Regions from separate parts of the Psychroserpens sp. NJDZ02 genome, predicted to be linked through region 2. Evidence: riboswitches for the same ligand, from Rfam matches in the RefSeq annotation. Region 2 holds a riboswitch; the other holds the start of a gene.

Region 1 (6,609 bases), 1.7 Mb from region 2:
AAAATATACTTAAAAAGGCAACACATTTTAATCCTGTTGATTTAGTATGCAGTATTAAAAATTATAAAGGAGAGGTTTATGATTTACAGAAGTTTGTAGATCCGCAAACGGCTTTTATTACTATGAAAACAAAAGTAGATAAAGAAATTAAAGCTTTGGAATTACCAGGACTTTGGAATGGTAGTATGTCTAATTGGAATACTATTTTTGTTGAGGTGCCATTAGTTACTTTTAATCCTGTTAAAACAGTCAATGATTTATTAAAATCAACACACCAAGTCTCTTAAAATGTTAAATAAATTAGCTTTAGAAAAAGAATTTAAGTTAAAAGGTATTAGAAGTTCTGGCAGTGGTGGTCAACATGTAAACAAGGTCGCTACAAAAATAGAACTAAGTTTTGCTGTAATGGCGTCTTTAGGATTAAGTGATGATCAAAAAGAATTAATTCAAGTAAAACTGGCAAATAGGTTAACTAAGGACTTTGTTTTAATATTACAGTGTGGAGAAAGCAGAAGTCAACTTAAAAATAAAAGTATTGCAATTAAACGCGCATTTTCTATTTTAGAAGGAGCTTTAAAAGTTCAGGCTAAGCGAAAACCAACTAAGATTCCAAGAGCAGTCATAAGAAAACGCTTAAAAAATAAGAAGTTTAATGCAGAGCGTAAGTTAAATCGTAGAAAACCAAACTTTGATTAACTTAATTTTAGTTGTGGGTAATCGGTTTTTTGCAATATTAAATTATTTGATGTTTTATTATATTAAAAAAATATCAAAGACATATTTCATAAATCAAAAATTCTAATCTACCTTTGTACCGTTCTCAAAAAAGGGGTGCCTATATCGGCTGAGATCATACCCATTGAACCTAGAACAGGTAATGCTGTTTAGGAATTTGAAACACATTTATTGTGTTCTTGTAGTGTGCTAAGTAAATCTAAGTATAATACAAAATTTATTTAATTTTAATAGTAAAGAATAATTACCTCTTTTTGTTCGATTAACATATAATCGTAGTGAAAAATTTATTTCTTTTTTTAACATTCTTGGTATTATCTGTTGGTGCTAAAGCGCAACAAAACAATATTGAAGTGGATTCCACAAAAATCACAACACTAGATGAGGTCCTATTGTCTGCTACTAGGGCAAAAGATAAAACGCCTGTTGCTTTTTCCAATATTACAAAAGAAGAGTTAGAGTCAATCAATCTTGGTCAAGATTTACCAGTATTATTAGATCAATTACCATCAGTCGTTACCACGAGTGATGCTGGTGGAGGTGTCGGTTATACAGGGATTAGAGTAAGAGGTAGTGATGCAACACGTGTTAATGTTACTATCAACGGAATACCTTATAATGATCAAGAAAGTCAAGGTACGTTTTGGGTTAACATGCCTGACTTTGTTAGTTCTGTAGAGGATATTCAATTACAACGTGGTGTTGGAACATCTACTAATGGATCTGGTGCCTTTGGTGCAAGTTTAAACTTAAAAACACTTAATCCATCTACAGAAGGTTATGCTACAACAACTAATGTAGTCGGTAGTTTTGGTACTAGAAAGCATAATATTAGTATAGGTTCGGGAATTAAAAATAATTTTTATGCAGAAGCCAGACTATCTAATATACAAAGTGACGGATATATTGATAGAGCTAGAGCAGACTTAAATAGTTATTATGCTGAAGCTGGTTTTGTTAACAAAAACACATCTATTAAGGCTATCGTTTTTGGAGGTAAAGAAGAAACTTATCAGTCTTGGTACGGGACTCCTGAAGCTGTTGTTAATGGTGATTTAGAAGGTGTTCAGGCATTTATTGATAGAAATTATTCAAGTGATGCAGAAGCCGAAAATTTATTAAACTCAGGAAGAACATATAACTTTTATACTTACGATAACGAGATTGATAGCTATCAACAAACACATTACCAATTGCATGCTTCACACCAATTTAACGCGATGTTTTCAGGGAATATTTCTGGAAATTTCACAAGAGGTAAAGGCTATTTTGAGCAATATAAAGATGATGAAGAATTAGGAGACTATTTTCCAAACAATGCTAATGCTTCAGACGAAGGCGATGTTATTAGAAGACGTTGGTTAGATAATAATTTTACTGCAATAGTGTATTCGTTTAATTACAAAAAGGATGAGTTGAATTTATATTTGGGTGGTGGTTATAATTCTTATAAAGGTGATCATTTTGGCGAAGTTATTTGGGATTCATTTGAAACACCAATACCAGTAAGAAGCAATTACTATTTTAGTTATGGAGATAAGGAAGATTTTAATACTTACTTAAAAGCAGAGTACAATATCAATTCAAATTTATTTGCGTTATTGGATTTACAATACAGAACGGTAGATTATGAGTCCGTTGGAACAAGCTCAGATTTACTAGATATTAATGTAAAGGAAACATATAATTTTTTTAATCCAAAAATGGGATTAACGTATAGGATTAATAACAATAGTAATGTTTATGGGTCTTATGCTGTGGGTAACAGAGAGCCAAATCGTGATGATTTAACTAAAAATCCAATCACACCTGTGTCAGAACAATTACATGATTTTGAGGTTGGGTATAAACTGCAAAACGCTAATTTTTACTTAAACGCTAATTTATACTACATGGATTATAAAGATCAATTAGTGTTAACAGGCGATTTAGACGATGTTGGTGACCCAATTAGACAAAATGTTGCTGATAGTTACAGAGCAGGGATAGAGATACAAACAGGATATAAATTATCTGATCAATTTAGAATAGATGCCAACGCAACTTTTAGTCAAAATAAAATTAAAGCGTTTGACTATATTGTTTATGACACACAGTACGATCCTAGTACATATGATACAGTATCTTATGAGGCAGTAGTGACAACGTTTGAGGATACAGATATATCATTTTCTCCAAACGTAATATTTGGTAGTACATTGACATACTCGCCAATTAAAAACGCTAACATCGCTTTGCTATCTAAGTACGTAGGACAGCAATATTTAGATAATACATCAAGTGAGAGTAAAAATATGGATGGTTATTTTGTAAACAATTTAAATGTGTCATATAGCATTAAACCAACATGGATTAAAGAAATCGCATTTAACGTTTTAATTAATAATGTTTTTAATAACAAATACGTTTCTAATGGTTATACGTATAGTTATTATTACAGACCTGAAAATTCAACGGATACACCAATCACAGAAAATTTTTATTACCCACAAGCAACTACTAACTTTTTAGCAGGTGTAACCTTAAAATTTTAATCACTAATTTTTAATCAACCGTTAAAAGCATCTCTTTTTTGGAGGTGCTTTTTTTAGTTATTAAACACTCTAATAACGTTTCCGTTAACTTCTACAAAATAGGGTTTTAAACTAAATTGACCATTAGTGCCATCAAACGGAACTCCATTTACAATGTTATAACTATTGCCGTCTTCACAATTACAGGTGGCAGAAATGCCTTCTACGTTTAGTGATGAGCAGTTGGAAGGTGCATGATTAGGGTCTGTAATTTCAAATGCGCTATATTGGTTGTTTCCTGCACTATATATAACAATACCATTATAACCAAACCCATTTAATACCAAATGGCCACTAGGAAATTGTAGATCGTTATACTGCGGTAATGTTGTGTTTATCGAGTTTAAAGTGTCAAAAGCGATATTGGGGATAAAGTTATTGGTGTTGTCATCATCATTTTTTTGACAAGACAAAACTAAAATAGAACAGAAAATAAGTGTGAATAAAGGCTTTAACATATAAAGTTTAATAGTTTTTAGAAATGCAATTTACAACAATTACAATGTTGAATTAATTATTTTGTATATTTGTAACACTAAATCTCGTGTCGACGAGATTTTTGTGTTTAGCGCTAAATTGTTTTAGCGTCTTTTTATTTAAACGAAATAAATATGAGTAAAGTATCTTATTATACAGCAGAAGGATTAAAAAAGTTGCGTGCAGAGTTAAAGCAGCTTAAAGATGTCGAACGTGTTAAAGCATCCAGAGCTATTGCGGAAGCAAGAGATAAAGGTGATTTGAGTGAAAATGCGGAATACGATGCAGCTAAAGAGGCACAAGGTATGCTAGAAATGCGTATTTCTAAATTAGAAGATCAAATGGCTGGTGCGCGTGTTATTGACGAGTCACAGATGGATGCATCAAAAATACTAGTATTATCTAAAGTGAAAATCAAAAACCAAACTAATGGTATGGAAATGAACTATACGTTAGTTGCAGATGGTGAAGCGGATTTGGCTTCTGGGAAAATATCTGTAAATAGTCCAATTGGTCAAGGGTTGTTGGGTAAAACTGTTGGTGATGTTGCTGAAATACAAGTGCCAAATGGGACAATAAAATTTGATATTATTGAAATTAGTAGATAATAGCCCTATTTTAAATTTTCGCTATAGCGGAAATAATGAATAATATAATAATTTAAAGATTCCTGTTTATTCTGATATAAATTTCAGTTTAGCAGGAATCTTTTTTTATCTTTAGTTTTTAAACCGAAACAAATATGGCTTCTATTTTTACAAAAATAGTCAATGGAGAAATCCCGTGTTACAAAGTAGCAGAAACAGAATATTTCTTAGCGTTTTTAGATGTTAATCCAAATGCAAAAGGACATACACTGTGTATTCCAAAAAAAGAAGTTAATAAAGTGTTTGATCTAGACGAGGAAACTTACATTGGTTTAATGCGATTTTCTAGACAAGTAGCCATTGCTTTAGAGAAAGCAGTGCCTTGCAAACGTGTAGGGATGAGTGTTATTGGTTTAGAAGTACCACATGTACACGTGCATTTAATTCCTTTAAATTCGATGGATGACGCTAGGTTTATTAATAAAGTGTCTTTGGAAAAAGAAGAGTTTGAAACGTTAGCAAAAGCTATTAGTGCTAACTTAAAAACTGATTTAAGTTAAAGTCATAATAATTAAAGCTGCTACAGCAACAACTATAACAACCGCCGCAATAATTAAAACCCAAAAACGACTTTTGTATTTTTTTGATGGTTTTTTAGGTTGGAAAGCCTTCATTTGATAGTCGTAAACACGCTCAATTGCATCCGTCCATCTTGCAGGGTATATTGGTGTATTGCATATGGTACAGTTCATTTCTGTATTTACTTCCTGAGTAATACTTTTATAAAAAGAAGTTTCAATAAAAAGTTGTTTAAAAGTCAACTGTAAGCCTTTAGTGCTAAAGCACTCAGGGCAATTGTTGTTTAAATCAATCGTTTTTATTGTTATTAATCTTTCTGACATTTATGTTATTTTTAAGCTAATCTGCATAGTTGTTCCTTTGTCTTTCTCAGAGTTTAAAACTTTGATGCGTCCATTGTGGAAATCTTCAACAATTCGTTTTGCTAAAGACAATCCAAGTCCCCAGCCACGTTTTTTTGTCGTATAACCGGGTTCAAAGATAGTGTTAAATTCGTTTTTATTAATCCCTTTTCCAGTATCTGTTACAGTAATCTTTACTTGTTCTTCAAGTTGACTTATAGTCAGCTGTAAATCACCTTTCCCTTTCATAGCATCAATGGCATTTTTTACTAAATTTTCAATGGTCCAACCATATAACTGTTTGTTTAGGTTAACATAAATTGGGTGTTTTGGGGTTTCAATATTAAAGTTTACCAGTTTAGAAGATCGTGTTTTTAAATAATCATATGCCTCTCGAGTTTCTTCTATAATATCTAACTTTTCTAAAGTTGGAAGTGATCCTATTTTGCTAAAACGCTCGGTTATGGTTTGTAAACGATGGATGTCTTTTTCAATTTCTAAAATATATTCTGGATTTGTATCTTCCATTTTTAAAATCTCTGTCCAACCCATTAATGAGGATAAAGGGGTTCCTATTTGATGGGCGGTTTCTTTCGCCATTCCTGACCATAATTTATTCTGAGTTGCTATTTTCGAACTGCGGTAAAAAAAGTAAACGACTGCGGCAAACAGTACTATAATTAATAAAAGCGCTAGAGGGTAATATTTTAATTTGTTTAATAATGGCGAATTTCCGTAATATAATGTGGATAAGATTTTATTATTATATTTGATTTCAATGGGCCTGTTTTCGCTCTTAAACTGTTCTATTAACTGCTTTAGATAGTTTGGTTTTTTAGCTTTTTGTTCATCTATATTTCTATGATCTAAACCGCCTTCAGCAAATTCTATAATCATGGGGGTTGTCGTATTGCTTTCTAAAATTTGAAGAGGTAAGTTGCCCATTGTACCATTTAAATCTATGGTTTCTGCAATATCTTTTTGAGCAAAAGACCAATTTTGCATTTTAATACGTTCTTCAGCTTTAAATTTTTGAAAAAACACATAGGTATTCCATAAAATTAAGGAGATGATAGCAAACGAGGCAATAATAATAATCCAGCGGATAAGCTGGCGATGTTTTGTAAAAAACATGATGTTAATTTTTGTTGTTAATATAATGCAATTCTGTTAATAATATTGTGGAGGTTGAGTAGTAATTACCTTTTAGTTAGATCTTAGATTATGTATTTTTGTGTAAATTAAATTGTCAACTATGTTATCTTTTACTCCTCAAGAATTTTCGACTGCTAAATTACATGGGTATTTACTTAGTGC
Region 2 (6,609 bases):
CTCTTATAGTTTCAAAATTTCCTTTCTCAATAATATCACATACATCTCCTTTTTCTAATTGAAAAACGACATTGTCTTCCTCAGAATTAGGGTTGCTTCTCGCATTTAAGACATCAGTACTAATATATAATTGATCAGAGCTTATAGACGCGTCTAATTCGCTAAAATCATCTTCACCATACGCATCATTATCATCACCAATTAAAGCATTTTGAACAATATCAATAAAACTAGATTGTTGAAATGCTGGGTTGTCAGTAATTAATTTAAGCTTTTTCTGCTTTTTAGATTGACTGTCTTCATTTATAGCTCTGTTGTATAAAATGGCTAACTTAATATCCAACTCGTCATAAACAAAGTTATCGCTGTTTTGAATCCAACCTTCATTTTCTTTTTGAAAACCAGTCACTTTTTGCCAGTCACCTTTAGATTCATTTAAAACAACAACAATATCTCCTCGTCCAAACTTGTTACCTACAAATTCCATAACATCAGGTCTTTTATAAATCGCTAAAGTATTTTTTAATACTGCTAATTTGCCATTCTCAGATAATAGATAATCGTATACCCAACCTTGTTGACCATCAGACAACTCAACTTTTAAATAGTCTTTATTATCACTAGCAGTTTCTTTTTCTCCTAAAAATTTCACGGTTTCTCCAAAATAGATTGTTGTTAAATATTTGGCGCCTTTTCTTCCTGCTATATCACGTAAGCCAACTTTAGGCCATAAACAGATTAATGATTTATCACTCTCGGAAAAGTTAGAGGTTTTAACGTCTAAATCATCACCAGAGTCTGAATCATTACCGCGCTCTGAATCAGTGCTAGTCTCCATGTCGTTATTAGAAGAAGACGATGTGTCTTTATCTTTACAACCGACTATAACGGATAGTAATAAAATAATTAAGTAGTACTTTTTTAATGAGTTTTTTTTCATTTTACTTGGTTTAGTATTGATTTTTTAACAGCGATAAATATAATCCAATTTGAATAGAATACGAATTAAATTATGTCACTATTTTTTCTCTTGCCTTTTCTCTTGTTCTTTTTTAATAGGAAAAGACATTTAATGAGTAGTGCTTTTTTATAAAATAGACTATTTGTTATTCACTCACTATTGTTATACGACTACCGTGTATCCATCCGCTAGTACCATCCATAAGACGTACTAAAGACCAATCACCATCATTACGTTGAATAGTAAATTTTTCATCGTCAAATACTTTTTTTACTATAGCATAATCAGTCCCTTTACCTTCTCTCATATTAGTATAGCCATCAGGATCGTTAATAATTCCATAATTGATGCCATTGTCTCTTACCAAAGCTTTTTCTACAATATCAATAAAGCTTGAGTTTTGAAACGCAGGGTTACCAGTAATCAATTTAAGTTTTTTTTGTTTTTTAGAGTTGCTATCTTCATTAATAGCTCTATTGTATAAAATGGCTAATTTAATATCTAAATCATCGTAGACAAAAGCATCACTTTTTTTAATCCAACCTTCATTCTTCTTTTCAAAACCCGTTATTTTTTCCCACTCTCCTTTACTCTGATCTAACAGCACAACAATATCACCTCTATCAAACTTATTACCTACAAATTCCATTACATCTGGTCTTTTGTATATTGCTAAAGGTTTTTTAAGTACTGCTAACTTACCATTTTCTGAAAACAAAAGGTCATAAACCCAACCTTCCGAACCATCAGATAGCTCTACTTTTAAATACTCTTTATTATCACTAGCGGTTTCTTTTTCTCCTAAAAATTTTACGGTTTCTCCAAAATAGATGGTCGTCAGATATTTTGCACCTTTTCTTCCAGGGATATCTCTAAGACCTACTTTTGACCACAAGCAAATTAATGATTGGTCATTGTCGGAAAAATTAGACGTTTTAACGTCTAGAGCTCCATCTTCTTCAATTTTACTACTACTGTTGTCTACAGTATTATCTGGTGCGGAAGTTTCTTTATCTTTACAACCGACGATAACGGCCAGTAATAGCATAATTAGGTAGTATTTTTTTAGGGTACTTCTGTTCATGTTGATTGGTTTAGTATTGATTTTTAAACTGGCATAAAAGTAATCCAAATTGAATACAATACGAGTAAAATCATTCGCCATTTTGTTTTACTGATTATAAATCTGCCTGTTTTACCAAAAAATTAAAAATACTGTAACTAAAAAAAAATAACAATTGCCACACTATCCGTTTCTACTTTTTTATATTTTAACTAATTTGATCGTATAATTCTTAATTATGTGCGCAATTAGAGCAATTAATTGTGGAATAAATAATATTGGAAGGATTACAAAAGTTAATAATATAACACCAATTTTTAGGTGTATTAACAGAAGGTTTTTATAAAAAACACTTCAAATTCTTTAATTTACATACCTCACAATCAATACAACTCTCTTGCTTTTAGTTTTTAAGGATAAAAATTAATTTGTAATCACCTGAAGTATTTACAACTATTTTTTCTGCACTATCTCTATTTAACTCAAAATATAGGATACAGGCTTCAAGAAAGCTATTAAAAACACCTTCTTGATTTTTATCTTTACTGATAATATTAATGCTTTTATTTTCATTAAAATACATTTCTAAAATTCTAAATCTGTTATGAATTGTTTTGTCATCATTACTTTTTATTATAATTTTAGTGATATCACTTTTATTAAATTGATATAGCTTTTTTTTACGTCCTTGTATTGTAATCAATTCTCCTAAAGAAACATTTAACGTCTTAAAAAATAACGCATTAATTACAATAAACAATACCATCATTAAGGGTGTTGCTATTATTACTAATATAAATAGGTGTGAAAATAAAGGTGTATTTGCCGTATCATCAGGTAAAAAGTAATTTGCTAATAATAAGCCTGGAACAACTATTATAGACACTAATAGGACAGCAAAAATACTCCACATTTTATAATACTTTTCGACTAAAAAAGCTCTAAATTTAAATTGTTTTACTTTCATAAATTTATAAGATTATACGGTGCCCTTTGGCATATTTATATTTTACAATTATAAACTTGGCATCATTAACTAATGTTGTTGTATTTAAAATACAATTTTAATAAAATAAATAATACCATTCGAGATTTTATAAAATACACCTCACATAATTCAATTAAATTATTACATTTGTATAGTAAACTTTAGGAGTAGCTATTAAATTAGTTTGAGAAAAATCCTTAGAACCTGATTTGGTTAATACCAACGGAGGGAAAAGTTATCAGTTTGTTGTATTCTCAACACTGCTCCTTTTTTCCATTCTCAACACTTTTATCGTTTATAACATTGCAAATAAAGCATGATGCTTTTTTTTAATGATTTTAAACAAATGATAAACATAAAAGTAAATAATACCACACACCAATTTGCCACAAATAGCTCCTTAGAAGCCGTACTTAATGGGCTTTCTATTCCTGCTAATGGCATTGCTGTGGCTATCAATCAGACTATTATCGCCAAAAACGATTGGGATACTACACGCTTAATCGATGGTGATCACCTATTAATTATAACCGCTACTCAGGGGGGATAATGCTATCAACCTACCTTATATAAAAGCCAATTCAACCAAAAGACATGAAAAATAAAGACACTGCGCCAAAGCAAAACGGAATTACAAGACATCCGTTTCCTAATTCTACAAAAATTTATGTAGCAGGAAAAATTCATCCTCAAATCAAAGTCGCTATGCGCGAAATTGCATTAAGTGACACTACAGATTCGATGACCAAAAAGAAAACGCCAAACGAGCCGGTAACCGTATACGATACCTCTGGTCCCTATACAGATCCTAATAAAGAGATAAATGTACATGCAGGAATAGAAAGAATACGTGAACAATGGATTTTAGACAGGAATAATGTCGAACGCTTAGACCAATTTTCTTCAGACTATTGCAATACGCGTTTAAATGATAAAAGTTTAGATCACATGCGTTTTTCGTTATTAAAAAAGCCATTACGTGCTAAAAAAGGAGAAAATGTAACACAATTACACTACGCTAAAAAAGGTATCATTACTCCAGAAATGGAATACATCGCTATTCGTGAAAATCAGCGTATTGACGAAATGACCGAAATTAGAAAGCAACATAAAGGGGAGCATTTTGGAGCATCTATTCCAGATAAAATTACTGCCGAATTTGTACGTTCTGAAGTTGCAAGGGGTCGTGCCGTAATTCCGTCTAACATTAATCACCCAGAAGCCGAACCTATGATTTTAGGTAGAAACTTCTTAGTTAAAATTAATGCTAACATTGGTAATTCTGCTGTAACATCTTCTATAGAAGAAGAAGTAGAAAAAGCAGTTTGGGCCTGTCGTTGGGGTGCTGATAATATTATGGATTTATCTACAGGAGAAAATATCCATGAAACACGCGAGTGGATTGTACGTAACTCTCCCGTGCCAATTGGTACAGTCCCTATTTATCAAGCTTTAGAAAAAGTAAATGGTGTTGCCGAGGACTTAACATGGGAGATTTTTCGTGATACCTTAATCGAACAAGCAGAACAAGGTGTGGATTATTTTACCATTCACGCTGGTGTCTTATTACGTTATATACCAATGACCGCAAAACGTGTTACAGGTATTGTTTCTAGAGGTGGTTCTATCATGGCAAAATGGTGTCTCGCACATCATAAAGAAAGTTTTTTATATACTCATTTTGAAGACATTTGTGAAATCTTAAAACAATATGACGTTGCGTTTTCATTAGGTGATGGATTACGTCCAGGCTCTGTTGCCGATGCTAATGATGAGGCACAGTTTGCTGAACTAGAAACTCTTGGTGAGTTAACGCAAATTGCAAGAAAACACGAAGTACAATGCTTTATTGAAGGGCCTGGTCACGTACCAATGCATATGATTAAAGAAAATATGGAGAAGCAAATTGATGTTTGTGACGAGGCGCCTTTTTACACCTTAGGTCCTTTAACCACTGATATTGCACCAGGTTACGATCATATTACATCCGGTATTGGAGCCGCTATGATTGGCTGGTTTGGTTGCGCCATGTTGTGTTATGTGACTCCCAAAGAACACTTAGGCTTACCTAATAAAGAAGATGTTCGTGTGGGGGTTGTGACTTATAAATTGGCCGCACATGCAGCGGATTTAGCAAAAGGTCATCCTGGTGCACAGCACAGAGATAATGCCTTAAGTATGGCGCGCTTTGAGTTCCGTTGGTACGACCAATTTAACTTAGGACTTGATCCAGAACGTGCCTTAGAGTATCATGACGAAACGCTCCCTGCCGATGGTGCAAAGGTGGCTCACTTCTGTTCGATGTGCGGACCAAAATTCTGTTCTATGAAAATTTCTCAAGAAGTTCGCGATTTTGCTGCCGAAAATGACATTGTGGATAACGAAGTCATCGCCAAAGGGTTTGAAGAAAAATCAAAAGAATTTAAAGATAAAGGCTCAAAAGTCTATTTATAAACTAATTTGGAAGTTCCCACGCTTATAAAAAAAGCGTGGGCGGGCTTTCCGTTGTATCTTTTGCAAAAAAAAAAAGCAAAAGGATGCCACTGCAATCCCTAACTCAAAAACCAGTATACCATGATAATTCTTATTGCTCCAGAAAAAGATAGTCCCAACGAAATTGAAATATTAAATCAATTATTTGAAGCAGGACTACTGTTTTTTCACTTTAGAAAACCGGATAAAAATTACGACGAGCATGTCGCCTATTTAAATCAAATAGATAGCAAATACCACAATAGAATCGTAGTGCATTATCATCATGAATTGATAAATACGTTTAACTTAAAAGGCGTTCATTTTCAAGAACAAAAACGAATAGATCATATTGATAATCCAGGACAGTATTTTAAAAGTTTAAACATGTTTGGAAAAACAATCAGTTCTTCTTTTCATGATCCTAAAATAGTAGAAGATTGTACATTCGAATTTGATTATCATTTATTAAGTCCTGTATTTTCCTCGATTTCTAAAGCAAATTATGAAGGGCGTGGTTTTGACGTCAAAGCTATTGATAAGACAATTATCGGTATGGGTGGTATTAGTGAAGATACCATCGCTAAAGCTTTAACATTAGCATATAAAGGCATTGGTGTATTGGGTGGTGTTTGGAATACTGAAAATCCTGTGGAGTCTTTTAAAAATATAAAAAAATGCTACGAAACGCTGCTCACAAAGTCATTATAATGACATGTATCAAACAGATTGTTTCTTAAAATGCTAAACACCTAAACATTTTGAATCAAAAAGACTATATTTTAACTATCGCAGGGCTAGATCCTTCTAGTGGCGCCGGAATCACTTCGGACATTAAAACATTTGAAGCGCATAATCTATATGGATTATCAGTGTGCACTGCTGTTACGGTTCAGAATGACACCGAATTCACAAACTGTATTTGGATAGACAAAGACATTATTTTGCAGCAAATAGAATTGCTTTTTAAACGCTTTTCAATAGCAGTTGTAAAAATAGGAATCATAGCTTCTTGGGAGACTTTGTTAACGGCCGTTCAAACCTTAAAAAAACTGAATCCCAATATTAAAATAGTGTTAGATCCTATTTTAAAAGCAAGTGCGGGATTTACATTTCATACGTCAC

What was found. Region 2 has a riboswitch for thiamine pyrophosphate ahead of thiS (sulfur carrier protein ThiS). Riboswitches for the same ligand answer to the same signal wherever they lie in the genome.
Region 1: linked by a shared signal. The riboswitch ahead of E9099_RS05375 (TonB-dependent receptor) and the one ahead of thiS (sulfur carrier protein ThiS) in region 2 are both predicted to bind thiamine pyrophosphate.

Annotation. Positions count from the first base shown of each region.
Region 1 is NZ_CP039451.1:1,197,123-1,203,731, reverse strand. It holds gene E9099_RS05385 (DUF4301 family protein) at 1-287, shown strand, start outside; gene arfB (alternative ribosome rescue aminoacyl-tRNA hydrolase ArfB) at 289-696, shown strand; TPP riboswitch at 818-908, shown strand; gene E9099_RS05375 (TonB-dependent receptor) at 1,014-3,269, shown strand; gene E9099_RS05370 (hypothetical protein) at 3,323-3,766, opposite strand; gene greA (transcription elongation factor GreA) at 3,920-4,393, shown strand; gene E9099_RS05360 (HIT family protein) at 4,528-4,932, shown strand; gene E9099_RS05355 (hypothetical protein) at 4,924-5,274, opposite strand; gene E9099_RS05350 (sensor histidine kinase) at 5,275-6,426, opposite strand; gene E9099_RS05345 (flavin reductase family protein) at 6,548-6,609, shown strand, end outside.
Region 2 is NZ_CP039451.1:3,767,195-3,773,803, reverse strand. It holds gene E9099_RS16630 (SH3 domain-containing protein) at 1-940, opposite strand, end outside; gene E9099_RS16625 (SH3 domain-containing protein) at 1,107-2,045, opposite strand; gene E9099_RS16620 (hypothetical protein) at 2,428-2,991, opposite strand; TPP riboswitch at 3,166-3,260, shown strand; gene thiS (sulfur carrier protein ThiS) at 3,359-3,562, shown strand; gene thiC (phosphomethylpyrimidine synthase ThiC) at 3,607-5,466, shown strand; gene E9099_RS16605 (thiamine phosphate synthase) at 5,587-6,195, shown strand; gene E9099_RS16600 (hydroxymethylpyrimidine/phosphomethylpyrimidine kinase) at 6,246-6,609, shown strand, end outside.